Regions from separate parts of the Granulosicoccus sp. 3-233 genome, predicted to be linked through region 1. Evidence: predicted binding sites of a transcription regulator. Region 1 holds the regulator's gene; each other region holds the start of a gene.
What was found. Region 1 encodes FNR, which switches genes on or off when oxygen is low (the NO sensors DNR and NnrR bind a similar motif). Its sites were predicted from a motif close to TTGATNTANATCAA; they were not measured.
Positions count from the first base shown of each region.

Region 2: ccoN (cytochrome-c oxidase, cbb3-type subunit I) is a predicted target of FNR. The motif match lies at 2,691-2,704, and genes of this name have one in related genera.
Region 3: ACUNV4_RS21730 (RrF2 family transcriptional regulator) is a predicted target of FNR. The motif match lies at 1,410-1,423, and genes of this name have one in related genera.

Region 1 covers NZ_JBQYLE010000002.1:634,357-638,575, forward strand. Annotated here, with positions in the region: gene ACUNV4_RS07640 (DMT family transporter) at 1-464, shown strand, start outside; gene ACUNV4_RS07645 (universal stress protein) at 496-1,341, opposite strand; gene fnr (fumarate/nitrate reduction transcriptional regulator Fnr) at 1,454-2,212, opposite strand; gene hemN (oxygen-independent coproporphyrinogen III oxidase) at 2,310-3,803, shown strand; gene yghU (glutathione-dependent disulfide-bond oxidoreductase) at 3,941-4,219, opposite strand, start outside.
Region 2 covers NZ_JBQYLE010000001.1:72,664-76,882, reverse strand. Annotated here, with positions in the region: gene ccoP (cytochrome-c oxidase, cbb3-type subunit III) at 1-114, opposite strand, end outside; gene ACUNV4_RS00350 (cbb3-type cytochrome oxidase subunit 3) at 107-364, opposite strand; gene ccoO (cytochrome-c oxidase, cbb3-type subunit II) at 364-972, opposite strand; gene ccoN (cytochrome-c oxidase, cbb3-type subunit I) at 1,003-2,517, opposite strand; gene ccoS (cbb3-type cytochrome oxidase assembly protein CcoS) at 2,823-3,098, opposite strand; gene ACUNV4_RS00330 (heavy metal translocating P-type ATPase) at 3,077-4,219, opposite strand, start outside.
Region 3 covers NZ_JBQYLE010000009.1:165,430-169,648, reverse strand. Annotated here, with positions in the region: gene ACUNV4_RS21740 (organic hydroperoxide resistance protein) at 1-63, shown strand, start outside; gene hmpA (NO-inducible flavohemoprotein) at 176-1,357, opposite strand; gene ACUNV4_RS21730 (RrF2 family transcriptional regulator) at 1,482-1,931, shown strand; gene ACUNV4_RS21725 (ribonuclease T2 family protein) at 2,073-3,275, shown strand; gene ggt (gamma-glutamyltransferase) at 3,468-4,219, shown strand, end outside.

The DNA.
Region 1 (4,219 bases):
TCAGTCTGACAGTGCTGCTGTTTGCCGTGGCTGCCCTGATCACCTTCACGCTGGCGACGATCTGGGAAAAGCGATTCGGTGTCGGCCACCACCCGCTGACATCGAATCTGCTGCAATACGCGGTAGGGCTGGCAGGTACGCTGCCACTGGCAATGTTGTTCGAACCCATGCATGTCAGCGTTACCGTGCCGTTTCTCTTCGCACTGGCCTATCTGGTGCTGGGCAACTCCCTGCTGGCCATCAGTCTGCTGCTGATGATGATACGCCGGGGTGAAGCCACTCGGGTGTCTGCACTGTTCTTTCTGGTGCCGCCGGTCTCCGCCTTCATTGCCTGGCTGGTGCTGGGAGAACAGATGACGCCACTGGCCTGGCTGGGAATGGTCGTCGCTGCCATCGGCGTGTGGATGACCACACGCCGCAAGAAGGATCCGGCCGGTAAACCGGCACTTGACGCAACCGCCTGACAGTCAGATCAGCGTCTTGCCAAGTGCTCGTTCAACGGGAGAACAGGACCGGTGAGGTCATGTGTGCCAACAGGTGAGAGGTTGTGGCACCGATGACGAAATCGTACAACCGGGAATGTCCGAATGCTCCGGTGACGATCAGGTCGGCTCCGGTATCGGCAGCCTCGTTGAGTAGCTCGTCGCCAATCGCGATCTGACTCTTGGGGCGGTGCGATACGACGGTCCTGATACCATGCCGGTCGAGGTTGCATGCCAGATCGTGACCGGACTCCTTCATGGCACTCTCGGCGGTTGCGCCGGTACCGGTTATCCAGAAAATACGGGTTTCGTCGCCCTGTTGCATGAAGGGTATGGCGTCATGGGCGGCACGAGCGGATTCACCGGTGCCGCTCCAGCCGATCAGCGTACGTTTGCCGATGGAATGGATCTCTCCCACCCGGGGAATGACCAGCACGGGCCGACCCGAATGCTCGATGATTCTGCGCTGAGCCGATGCCAGTGCGGGGGAGTCAAGATCGGCATCTGTCTGTGACAGGATGACAAGGTCGACACAGCGCGCCTGTTCGGCTACCTGTTCACCCGTTGCGGCCACCGAGGTTTCTATCTGACGCCATTCGGCGACAAAGTCTTCCGCTGCCGTCTGTTTCTCGAAGGCCGCCTTGACACGCGCTGCCTGTGCCTCCTGACTTTCTCGCAGTTGTTCCAGAGCAGCGCCGGTCAACTGCATGGAGACACTGGCATACACTTCCATGTTCTGGAGTGCGTAAAGTCCGATGAGATGCGCATCGAACTGACGCGCGAGCATGATGGCTGTGGGCATCAGTCGCTCGGTTTCAGCCTCGTTGTTCAGATTGACGAGTAGAGTCTTGAAGTTCATGGTCAGCTATCCTCGTGTTGCCTTTGGTAGTCTGCGGACTACGGCCATGCAGAGAGTCTAGCGCTGGTATGGACAGGGGCCGTTGACTTGCATCAACAATGCGGTGCGGCGCTCAACCCTTGTGGCTACTGACCAGTTTGCGTAATTGAGGAATGTCCAGCAAGCTGATTTTCTTGCCCTGGGCCTCGATGACGCCTTGCTCCTGAAACTTCGAAAAGGCACGGGACACGGTTTCCAGCTTCAATCCAAGGTAACTGCCGATCTCCTGGCGGGTCATGCGCAGGATGAATTCGTTGGCGGCATAACCCAGGTGGCGGTATCGCTCCGACAGGTTCAACAGGAAAGCGGCGACACGTTCTTCGGCTTTCATGGTGCCAAGCAACAGCATGACATTGTGTTCGCGCATGATTTCACGGCTCATGACCTTGTGCAGTTGATGCTGCAATGGCTGGAAATCTCGCGCAATGCGTTCCAGCTCGCCATAGGGCAGTATGCACACTTCGCTGTCTTCCAGTGCGATGGCATCAACGCCATGCTGTTCGGTGGCAACGCCTTCAAAGCCCAGTAGTTCTCCGGGTATCTGAAAGCCGGTTATCTGATCGCGTCCATCGCTGGAGGTAATGCGCGTCTTGAAGAAGCCCGAGCGCACAGCATACAGAGCACGAAATTCATCGCCGACGATGAACAGGGGGTCGCCGCGCTTGACACGACGGCGCATGGCCACCAGTGCGTCGAGTTTTTCCAGCTCGGCAACCGGAATACCGCCCGGCACGCACAGTTCCCGCAAACTGCAAGTTGAACAGGCCGCAGCGAGTGAGCCGCCTGAGAGCAATTTTCCTGAGTGGGAAGTCGATGCCATTAGGTTTTCCATGATTGGCTGCTACGCTGGACGAACTGCGGGTTTTACCGCCTGTAAATCGTTGACAATAGTCAACAACAGTTCCATGTGCCTGCGTAATAGTAGCACCATGAAAACTGTCAAGCCGCACAATCGTCGGCGTGAGCTTTGCACCCGTGACGCTTCGCGCCGTTCCACCGTGTCCTATCCGGTGCAATGGCATGGAGATGATTCGGGCTCCGGGCCTGTCGGGCAGACTGCCTGCGACTGTGTCGAACGTCTGGACATGCGTGCACCGCGGTATACCAGCTATCCGACTGCTGACCGCTTCGTGGAGGCCTTTGGTCCCGAGGATCATGCGCGATATCTTGCGGCGCGAGCTCTGCAGCCAGCTGTTCCATTGTCCCTGTATGTGCACATTCCCTTCTGCAGTGCCTTGTGTTACTACTGCGCCTGCAACAAGAAGATCACTCAGGATTACGCCAAGGCCGAACGTTACATCGAGCACCTGATCAGCGAACTGTCGATGGTGGATTCACTGCTCAGCGGGGATCGCCGCCTGTTGCAGCTGCATTTCGGAGGCGGCACACCCACCTATCTGAAGAGTGTGGATCTGCAGCGGTTGATGAATGCCATTACCGAACGATTCAGTCTGACCTCGGCAGGTGAGTATTCGATGGAGATTGACCCCAGAACCGTCGATGAAGAAAAGATGAACGTGCTCAGGGAAGCGGGGTTCAACCGTCTGAGCCTGGGGGTGCAGGATTTCGATGTCGATGTGCAGGCAGCCATCAACCGCGTGCAGCCGGCCAGCCTGGTTGCATCGGTACTGGATACGGGTCGTCAACTGGGCTTCGAATCCACGAACTTCGATCTGATCCATGGTTTGCCAAGGCAGACCCTGGCAGGCTTTGCGCGAACCGTCGAAGAGGTCATTGCCATGCGTCCGGATCGCATTGCCCTGTACAACTACGCTCATCTGCCCAGTCGTTTCAAGGCGCAACGTCTGATCAACCCGCAGGACATGCCATCGCCCGAACTCAAGCAGGATATCTTTTGTCTGGCCAACGATCTGCTGGATTCCGCCGGGTACGACTACATCGGCATGGATCATTTTGCCCTGCCGGAAGACGGTCTTGCCAACGCACGTCGCACCGGTCGTCTGCATCGCAACTTTCAGGGGTATTCCACGCAACCGGATTGCGATCTGGTCGCTATCGGTGCCAGCTCCATCAGCCGGATCGGTAGTTGCTACAGTCAGAATCTCAAGGGCCTCAATGAGTACGGTGACCGGGTGTCGCAGAATATCCTGCCCACACAACGCGGCGTGGAACTGTCACGTGATGACATTCTGCGGCGCGCAGTCATCATGGCCATCATGTGTCAGGGTGAAATCGACAAGTCGACCTTCGAGATCGGCTATCTGATCGATTTCGACCAGTATTTCGAAGAGGAACTGCAGGCCTTGCAACCGCTGGTCGAATCGGGATACGTGCAGCTGGAAGAGCGCTGCGTGCGGGTCACAGCCCTTGGCAGACGCAAGGCTTTGCGCATGGTTGGCAGCCAGTTCGATCGCTACCTGCAACAGCATCAGTCAAGGTCGCGCTTTTCGACCATCCTGTAGAGTGGCAGTCGCACAGCCGCACAGAGTTTGAGAGAAGGTCGGCTGCGTGAATACGATGATCCGGCAGGCAGGCGCTCCTGCGTAGTGCTCGGCAGCTGCCCGGTCACGATGCCTGGAACCGGGCAGCGGTGCTGATATCAGGCCTGCTTTGCAATCTTGTCCTGCGTCATCGTATCGAAATCACTGGCATCGTGACGCTCATGCAGCTGCATGGCAGGGTCTCCCCAGGTGCAGTTGACCATTCGACCTCGTTTGACGGCTTCACGTTCGGCGATCTGCTCGGCCCAGCGCACAACGTTTCGATAGGAGGGAGTATCCAGAAATTCCGAGGCTTCGTAGACGATATCGAGCACCACCTGTCCATACCAGGGCCAGATGGCCATGTCTGCGATACTGTATTCGTCGCCGGCCATGTA
Region 2 (4,219 bases), on a different contig from region 1:
TGGTGGCAGTTTTGCCCGCGACGTCAGAAAGGCCAACAGAAAACAGGCAACAATGGAAACGATCGTGATGATGCTTACATAGTGACTCCAGAAGCCACTCAGGAAATCAGCCATGCGACGCCTCCTTATCTGATGCTGTATTGCCCGCTGACTGGCTGGCAGATGGTTTATCGGTATTCATGTTCTCGTTGGCAGCCTGCCACTGGGCAACCGTCTTTTCCTGCATGTCATCATCGGCGAACGGCAGATTGGCCGCTTCGTCGAATCGCTTCTTCTGACGCCCGCTGTAGGCCCAGAGCACAATCAGCAGAAAGACAACGAAACTGACGACAGTGACAATGACTCTCATGTCCGTGATACCCATTACTGCACTCCTCGTCCCGCAGTACCCAATATCTGCAGATAGGCGATCAGGGCATCCAGCTCGTTCTTGCCTTCCAGCTCTGCAGGCGCCGCATCGATCTGCTCCTGACTGTAGGGATGTCCCAGCATGCGCAACACTTCCATCTTCTTCGTGATACCCGAGGGCTTGAGTGCCGTCTTCTCCAGCCATGGGTAGGCAGGCATGACGGATTCAGGCACCAGATCACGTGGATTGTTCATGTGGACCCTGTGCCATTCGTCGGTATAGCGACCACCCACTCGATGCAAGTCCGGTCCGGTGCGCTTGCTACCCCACTGGAACGGTCGATCATAGACAAACTCGCCGGCGACGGAATAAGGTCCGTAGCGTTCGGTTTCCGCGCGAAACGGGCGAATCATCTGCGAGTGGCAGTTATAGCAACCTTCTCTGACATAGATATCCCTTCCCGTCAGTTGCATGGCATCGTAGGGTTCAAGTCCGGCAACCGCTTCGGTGGTGGACTTCTGGTAGAACAATGGAACGATCTCCACCAGGCCACCGACGGAGATGACCAGGACGATCAGGATCACCATCAGGCCGATGTTCTTCTCGACCAGTTCGTGTGTCACTTTCATGTTTCAGTCTCGTCTTTGCCGGGTTCAGGACTGGGCGACGGTGGCGGCCGCAGGGGCTGCACCGTGTCCATGTCCGGATTGAGTAACGGGAATTGCCGCAACCGCGTTCTTGCCCTGGCGAATGGTCATGATCATGTTGTAGAGCATCAACAACATGCCGCTCAGGTACAGCAGACCACCGAAGAAACGCATCATGAAGTACGGATGAGTTGCCTTGACCGCTTCGATGAAGGCATAGACCAGCGTTCCGTCAGGGTTGGTGGCACGCCACATCAGCCCCTGCATGACACCGGCGATCCACATGGCGGCGATATACAGAACGATACCCAGGGTTGCAATCCAGAAGTGGATCTCGATGAGCCTGACGCTGTACATGCGGGTTCGACCGAACAGACGCGGAATCAGGTAGTAGATGGAGCCCATGGTGATCATGCCAACCCAACCCAGCGCACCGGAATGCACGTGCCCGATGGTCCAGTCCGTATAGTGAGACAGCGCATTGACTGTCTTGATCGCCATCATCGGACCTTCGAAGGTCGACATGCCGTAGAACGACAGGGAAACGATCAGGAATTTCAGGATCGGATCGGTACGCAGTTTGTGCCAGGCACCCGAGAGCGTCATGATGCCGTTGATCATGCCACCCCAGCTGGGCGCCAGCAGAATCAGCGAAAACACCATGCCAACCGATTGTGTCCAGTCAGGCAGCGCGGTGTAATGCAAGTGATGCGGACCGGCCCACATATAGGTGAAGATCAATGCCCAGAAATGCACGATGGACAAGCGATAGGAGTAGATCGGACGTCCCGCCTGCTTCGGGATGAAGTAGTACATCATTCCCAGAAAGCCCGCTGTCAGGAAGAAGCCTACAGCGTTATGGCCGTACCACCACTGCACCATGGCATCCTGCACACCGGCATAAGCGGAGTAGGACTTGCCCATGGTGACAGGTACCGCGGCACTGTTGACGATGTGCAGAACCGCAACCGCAAGAATGTAGCCGCCATAGAACCAGTTGGCGACATAGATATGCGGGGTCTTGCGCTTGACGATGGTGCCAAAGAACACCAGGGCGAATGCGACCCAGACCAGCGCGATCAGGACATCGATGGGCCATTCGAGCTCCGCGTATTCCTTCGACTGGGTGATTCCCAGTGGCAAGGTGATTGCTGCCAGAACGATGACTGCCTGCCAACCCCAGAACGTGAACGGAACCAGCCAGCCCCCCCAGAGTCGTGCCTGGCAGGTGCGCTGTACCACATAGTAACCCGTGGCAAACAGGGCGCTGCCGCCAAAGGCGAAGATGACCGCATTGGTATGCAGTGGCCGCAAGCGTCCGAAACTGATCCATGGCACGCCGCCATTGAGCTCCGGCCAGGTCAATTGCGCGGCGATGATGACGCCAACCAGCATGCCGACAACACCCCAGACCACGGTCATGACCGCAAACTGGCGCACCACTTTATAGTTGTAGGTGTCCTTGCTTTCTACCTGCAAGTCCTCCCGCTCAGAGTCGACCAGTGCCGCCGCCTCGTTCATGGTAGTACTCATCTAATCGCAACCCTCAGCGTGAATTCGATCCCCTGTTCTCATCCTGACCCTGTGCTGGTTCGGGCAGATGCCTGTCAGCACGATTGCCGTGTCAGAGTGAAAATCGGGAGGCATGGCAAATGCCAACGACATGATGGTACGTGGCTGCCTGTCACGAGCACTTGATCTACATCAACGACAGTGTCCACTCGCGCTCGGCAGGTGCCGGATTTCCGTCACAACACCTGTGACCTGCGTCTGCCAAGCTGACTCTCGGCTGCGTCAGTGTGACACGACCTGCGTCGATCGATGACTCACAGCGCTGAGCCGTTGCCTGTATTCGGCGATTCTTCAGCCTGTGCAAGCGTGTCCCTGTCATCGCTGGCCGTCGCTGAATCTGCGTCCTTGGCATTTGCCACTGTGTCCTCGGTCGATGTTTCGGCATCCGGCCGATCATCGTCCAGCAGTATGCTCCAGGCCGGCCCCTGGTCATCATCGAACTGGCCGTCGTGATTCATCCAGAAAAACACGGCAACCGCCACGCCGACTGCTAGGATGGATAAAGGTATCAGCAGGAATAGCGATTCCACAGGCGGATTCTCGGTGAAGGATTGGTATCCGCAGACAGCGTTCTGCCACGAGTCCAGAGCCGCTGGGCATTGGCCACCACCAGCAGTGAGCTACCGGCCATGCCGATGGCAGCAGCCCAGGGCGGCACCAGCCCCAGCGCTGCCAAGGGGATGGCCGTCAGATTGTACAGTGCCGCCCACCACAGGTTCTGACGCACGATACGCAAGGTCTGCACGGATTTGTCCAACAATTCCTCGAGCCCCTCCAGGCCCGGCAACAGGGAGATTACATCGGCGGCCGTACGCGCCAACGCTGTCGCATCACCGGCGGCCAGCGAGACATCGGCGCTGGCCAGCACCGGCGCATCGTTGATGCCATCACCGACCATCAACACGGTTGCACCCGTCGCCTGCAAGTCGGCGACGGCCGCTTGCTTGTCTGCGGGCGTCATGCCTGCAGAATACCGTTCGATACCCAGTGTTCTTGCCGCCTGGCGTACCGCAGGCAATCGATCACCCGATAACAGATGCACCGTCAAGCCCTTCTGCTGCAACCGTGTCACCAGAGCCGGCGCTTCGATGCGCAGCGCGTCCGTGATCAGAAAGCGCGCCAAAATGCGGATCTCTGCCACGTTCTCAGTGGCTTTCTCCGTGTCGTTACCTGTGGCGTTACTTGTAGCGTTACCCGTGTCATTCGCCGTGGTTTTCTCCGTGGTTTTTTCCGCGCCGTTATCCCGAGCGCACTTCGAAGCACTCTCCGTAGCCTTCTCTGCAAGCTGTTCCGCAACGCTCACCAGCTCCGTAGCGCTGTCTTCAACAGGATGCTCACCGTCTTCGACGGGTCGCAGAACCAGGTACACCTCGCTGGCAGCCTGCGCCTCTGTACCATCCTGCCCCTGCCACTGCTGCATATCGTGCGGGGACAGGCCACACCATCTGGCCGACCCCAGGTACAGTCCCATGCGGGTTGCGTCATCAGTTTCCAGCACGGCCGCCACACCATGACCCGCGCTGTGCAACAGGCGAGTAGCCACCAGACCGCACCGCTGCAACTCGGTCAGGGCATCCAATTGTTCTTGTTGCTCCGGTTGCTCCAGCCATTTTCCCTGCGCTTCCAGCCGTGCCTGTCGCAAGGCATGAGC
Region 3 (4,219 bases), on a different contig from region 1:
GAGGTCTGCCCGTATTCCAACGCCACGCGCAATAACATCGATGTGAAGCTCTCGGTCGCCTGAGGGTTCAGGAGATTTCCCCGGCGAACGAACAATGCTGGGTTCGCGGATCTTTTCGGCCTGCCTGCCTGAGTGACGGGCAGGCCGGTTCCGGCAATCGTCCGGAACGAACCCATTACAAGGCCTCGGAAGCCGGACCGAAGAATTCATAGTGCAGACGTTCATCGCGGACACCGATGGATCGCAGGCCGTTGATTGTTGCCTGCATGAAGCCTGTCGGGCCGCAGATGTAATAGTCCGATGACTGGATATGGGTGTTATCGGCAAGCCATTGCGCATCCAGTCTGCCGTGAACCACCGTGTTGTCATCGACAGCCTCTGTATCATCGATTTCTTCGTAGAATACGACTGATCGAGTGGCCAGTTGCGCAGGAAGCTCCTGCATGGCGTGATGTGAGCGGCTGCGGGCGGCGTGAACATAAGTGATCGGCAAGGCCCTGTTGGCATTGGCCTCAAGCATGGAAATCATGGGGGTCAGGCCGACACCACCGGAGAGCAAGACTACCTCTGAGGTGTTCTCTGGGTCCAGAAAGAAGTCACCGGCCGGAGCACCGACCGACAGGATCGTGCCGGTATCGGCAACATCATGGAGCCAGGTCGACGCTTTTCCCTGAGCTTCACGTTTGACGGTGATTCTGAAATCGCGGCCATTGGGCGCTGAAGAAATGGAGTAGGTGCGTCTGATACTGGCTGCATCATCGATACACAGCAACAGCGTCAGGTACTGTCCCGGCCTGTGCGCCGGTACTGGTGCACCGTCAACCGGACTCAGGGTAAAGGAGGTGATCTCGCTGGTTTCCGCGCGTTTTTCCGTGATGAGAAAGTCACGCCAGCCTGACCAACCACCCGGTAGATTCGCCTGTTCGTCATACACTGACTGTTCGCGTTCAATGAGAACACCAGCGAGAAACCAGTAGGCTTCACCCCAAGCGTTCAGTACCTCGCTGCTAGCAGCCTCACCCAGCACATCGCTGATGGCTGCCAGCAGGGAGTTGCCTACCGCTTCATAGTGAGCCGCTTCGATCTTCAGTGCCACGTGCTTCTGTGCGATTCGCTCGATGGCTGCAGTCAGTACCTGCGGTTCGCGTATGTTCCGGGCATAGGCAAGTATTGCGTGAGTCAATGCCTTGTGTTGGGGAGCACTGCCGCTCTGATGTGACAGATTGAAAAAGCTGCGTATTCCGGCATCCTGCAACAAGCGTTCGTACATCCGGGCAACAATGGCTTCGCCGTGGATTTCCAGGACCGGGACGGTGGCGCTGACGACGTTCATCGTGTTTTCAGACAAGGGTTGCATGGTAGAAATCTCTTAAAGATGCATATTAGATGAATGTATTTTGGTGAATTGATAGATGCATGTCAAATGACTCTTATGAGTTAGACTCATGCCCTTGAGTCAGCAATAGCGCCGGAGAGGATTCATGCGACTGACAGACACGTGTGACATTGCGTTTCGAGTGCTGTTGTTTGCAGCGGAGAAAGACGGAGCGTTGTTTCGTATCGACCAGGTCGTCGAGTTCTACGGCATCTCGCGCAGTACCACCATGAAAGTGGTCAACACCTTGACACGTGCCGGACTGCTGCTGGCGAAGCGAGGTCGGGCAGGCGGCCTGTATCTGGGCAAGCCGGCGGAGCAGATTTCACTGGGTGAAATCGTTCGCATGATGGAGCCGGATTTTGGCCTGGTGGAATGCCAGAGACCCGGAAATCTCTGTCCCATTACGCCGGTCTGTACCTTGCCGGGGCCCTTGCTGGAAGCTACCAACGCCTTTCTCGAGACTCTCGATCGGTATTCACTGGCTGATATTGCAATAGGACCACAGCGCATGTTTCCGCTGGAGTTCCGAGACCCGACACCGAAGAGGTCGTGAGCAGGTAATCCGGTTCCAGCCAGCCGATGAGGTGACCCCTTTCAGTTCTATCGAGGGGATCGGAGCAAGACTTTTGTTGCGTTGCCCCCATCTGATATCAGGGCATACCATCAAGGCTGACCCGATAGCGGAGAGTGCATCATGAAACCATCAATGATCCTGCCCCTGCTGCTGACCTCACTATACTTTTCCGCGCAAGCCTTTGTACCATTGAACGGCTATTTCATTGCGATTGATCGTTGCGAAGCCTATCAATCGAAGAACTCCATGAGCAACCCGGGAGATCGCTTCACGGAGCCCATGCGCGCCTACGAATTGCGTGGCATGAATCAGCCGGTCGGAGACTACTTTCAGATCATCGATCCGGATGCCCCGATTACTGCAGATCGTTGGGTGCATGTGAGCTGCGGTATGCATGTGGTGGATGCCGGGACGGAAACGATACTGACCGATGGAGATGGAGATGGAGATGGAGATGGAGATGGAGGTGGAGATGGAGGTGGAGATGGAGATGGAGATGGAGATGGAGATGGCGATGGCGATGGCGATGGCGATGGAGATGGAGATGGAGATGGAGATGGAGATGGAGATGGAGATGGAGATGGAGATGGAGATGGAGATGGAGATGGAGATAATGGCGATGGCGATGGCGATGACGTCAATGACGGCTCGGATGAATCAAGGGATAATCTCCTCGCATTGAGTTGGCAACCGGCCTTTTGCGAAAAAAGACCCAACAAGGCCGAATGCATTGAACTGAATAATGGCAATCTTCCCATCACGGAGCAGCAACTTTCCATTCATGGCCTCTGGGCTCAACCTCGTGGCAATGTCTACTGTGATGTAGCCGACTCCGTCAAGTCCATTGATCTGGATGGGCAGTGGCAATTGTTGCCGGATCCGATGCTGAGTGCCGAGACTCGTGAGCGGCTACGCATCGCCATGCCCGGTACGGCGAGTCATCTTGAACGCCATGAATGGATCAAGCACGGAACCTGTCATCGCGGTAGGGGAGGAGCAGAGGAGTACTTCGCCGATACATTGCAACTGACTCAGGTCATCAACGATTCCGTGGTTGCCAGCTATCTGGCCGAGCATGTCGGCACATCCGTGAATACGGCGGAGATTCGGCAGAAATTCGATGAAGCGTTTGGTCGCGGTGCTGGTGATAGAGTGCAATTCCACTGTACGGGCGATCAGTCACGTGTGCTTCTGCAAGAGATCACGATAAACCTGAGAGGACGCATTCAGCCTGATCGTACTGTGGCCGATCTGATCCTGGCCGGGGATCTGACGACGCCAGGTTGTCCTGCAGGTGTCATTGATGCCAGTGGTTTGCAGTAACGTTTCGATGAACAGCCAGGACAGACGGCTGAAACTGTCCTGGCTGTTATAAACTCCTACTGGCAAAAGGGTCGCGACAGCTCCTATACTGCAAGGCGTTCGTGCGTGATGCACATGGAAATTCGTTTCCCGACATTGACAAATACATTTGAAGGTGATGGCTTGATTCAACGATTAGGAATGGCTGCCTGTGTGGCAGCAACTTTGTTTTCTTCACAAGTGACTCTCGCCCAGGAAGCTGCCATTTACAGTGGTGCAGATCGCATCCACCCGGTATGGGCCAGGCAGGCGATGGTCTCGGTTCAGGAGCAGGTAGCGGCCCGAATAGGTCTGGATATACTGGCTGAGGGCGGCAATGCGGTTGATGCGAGCGTGGCAGTGGCGTTTGCATTGGCAGTCACCTTGCCCAGGGCGGGAAATCTGGGTGGAGGAGGCTTCATGATGGTTCATGATGCCGAGACGGGTGAGACAAAAGCCATCGACTATCGGGAAATGGCACCATCCAGTGCGACTCGCGACATGTATCTGGATGAAAATGGTGACGCTGTTTCCAATTTGTCACGCTTTCATGGGCTTGCTGTAGGCGTGCCAGGAACGGTCGCTGGTATGCAGGCTGCATTGGACGCCTATGGCAGCATGAGTCTTGCCGAGGTCATCCAGCCGGCCATCAGACTGGCAGAGGAAGGCATCAAGGTTACTGCGGATCTGGCTGACAGCCTCAAAGGGCTGGAAAAGAGGTTGAAGTCTTGGGATTCCTCGGCAGCCATTTTCTACAAGGAAGATGGCAGTTTCTATGAGCCGGGTGAAACTCTGAAACAACCGGACCTGGCTGCCACCCTCAAACGCATTGCCGAATCCGGCCCCGATGGATTCTACAAGGGCGACACTGCGGAGAAGATTGCCAGTGCAGTTCAGAAAGCCGGTGGTGGCATGACAGTCGAAGA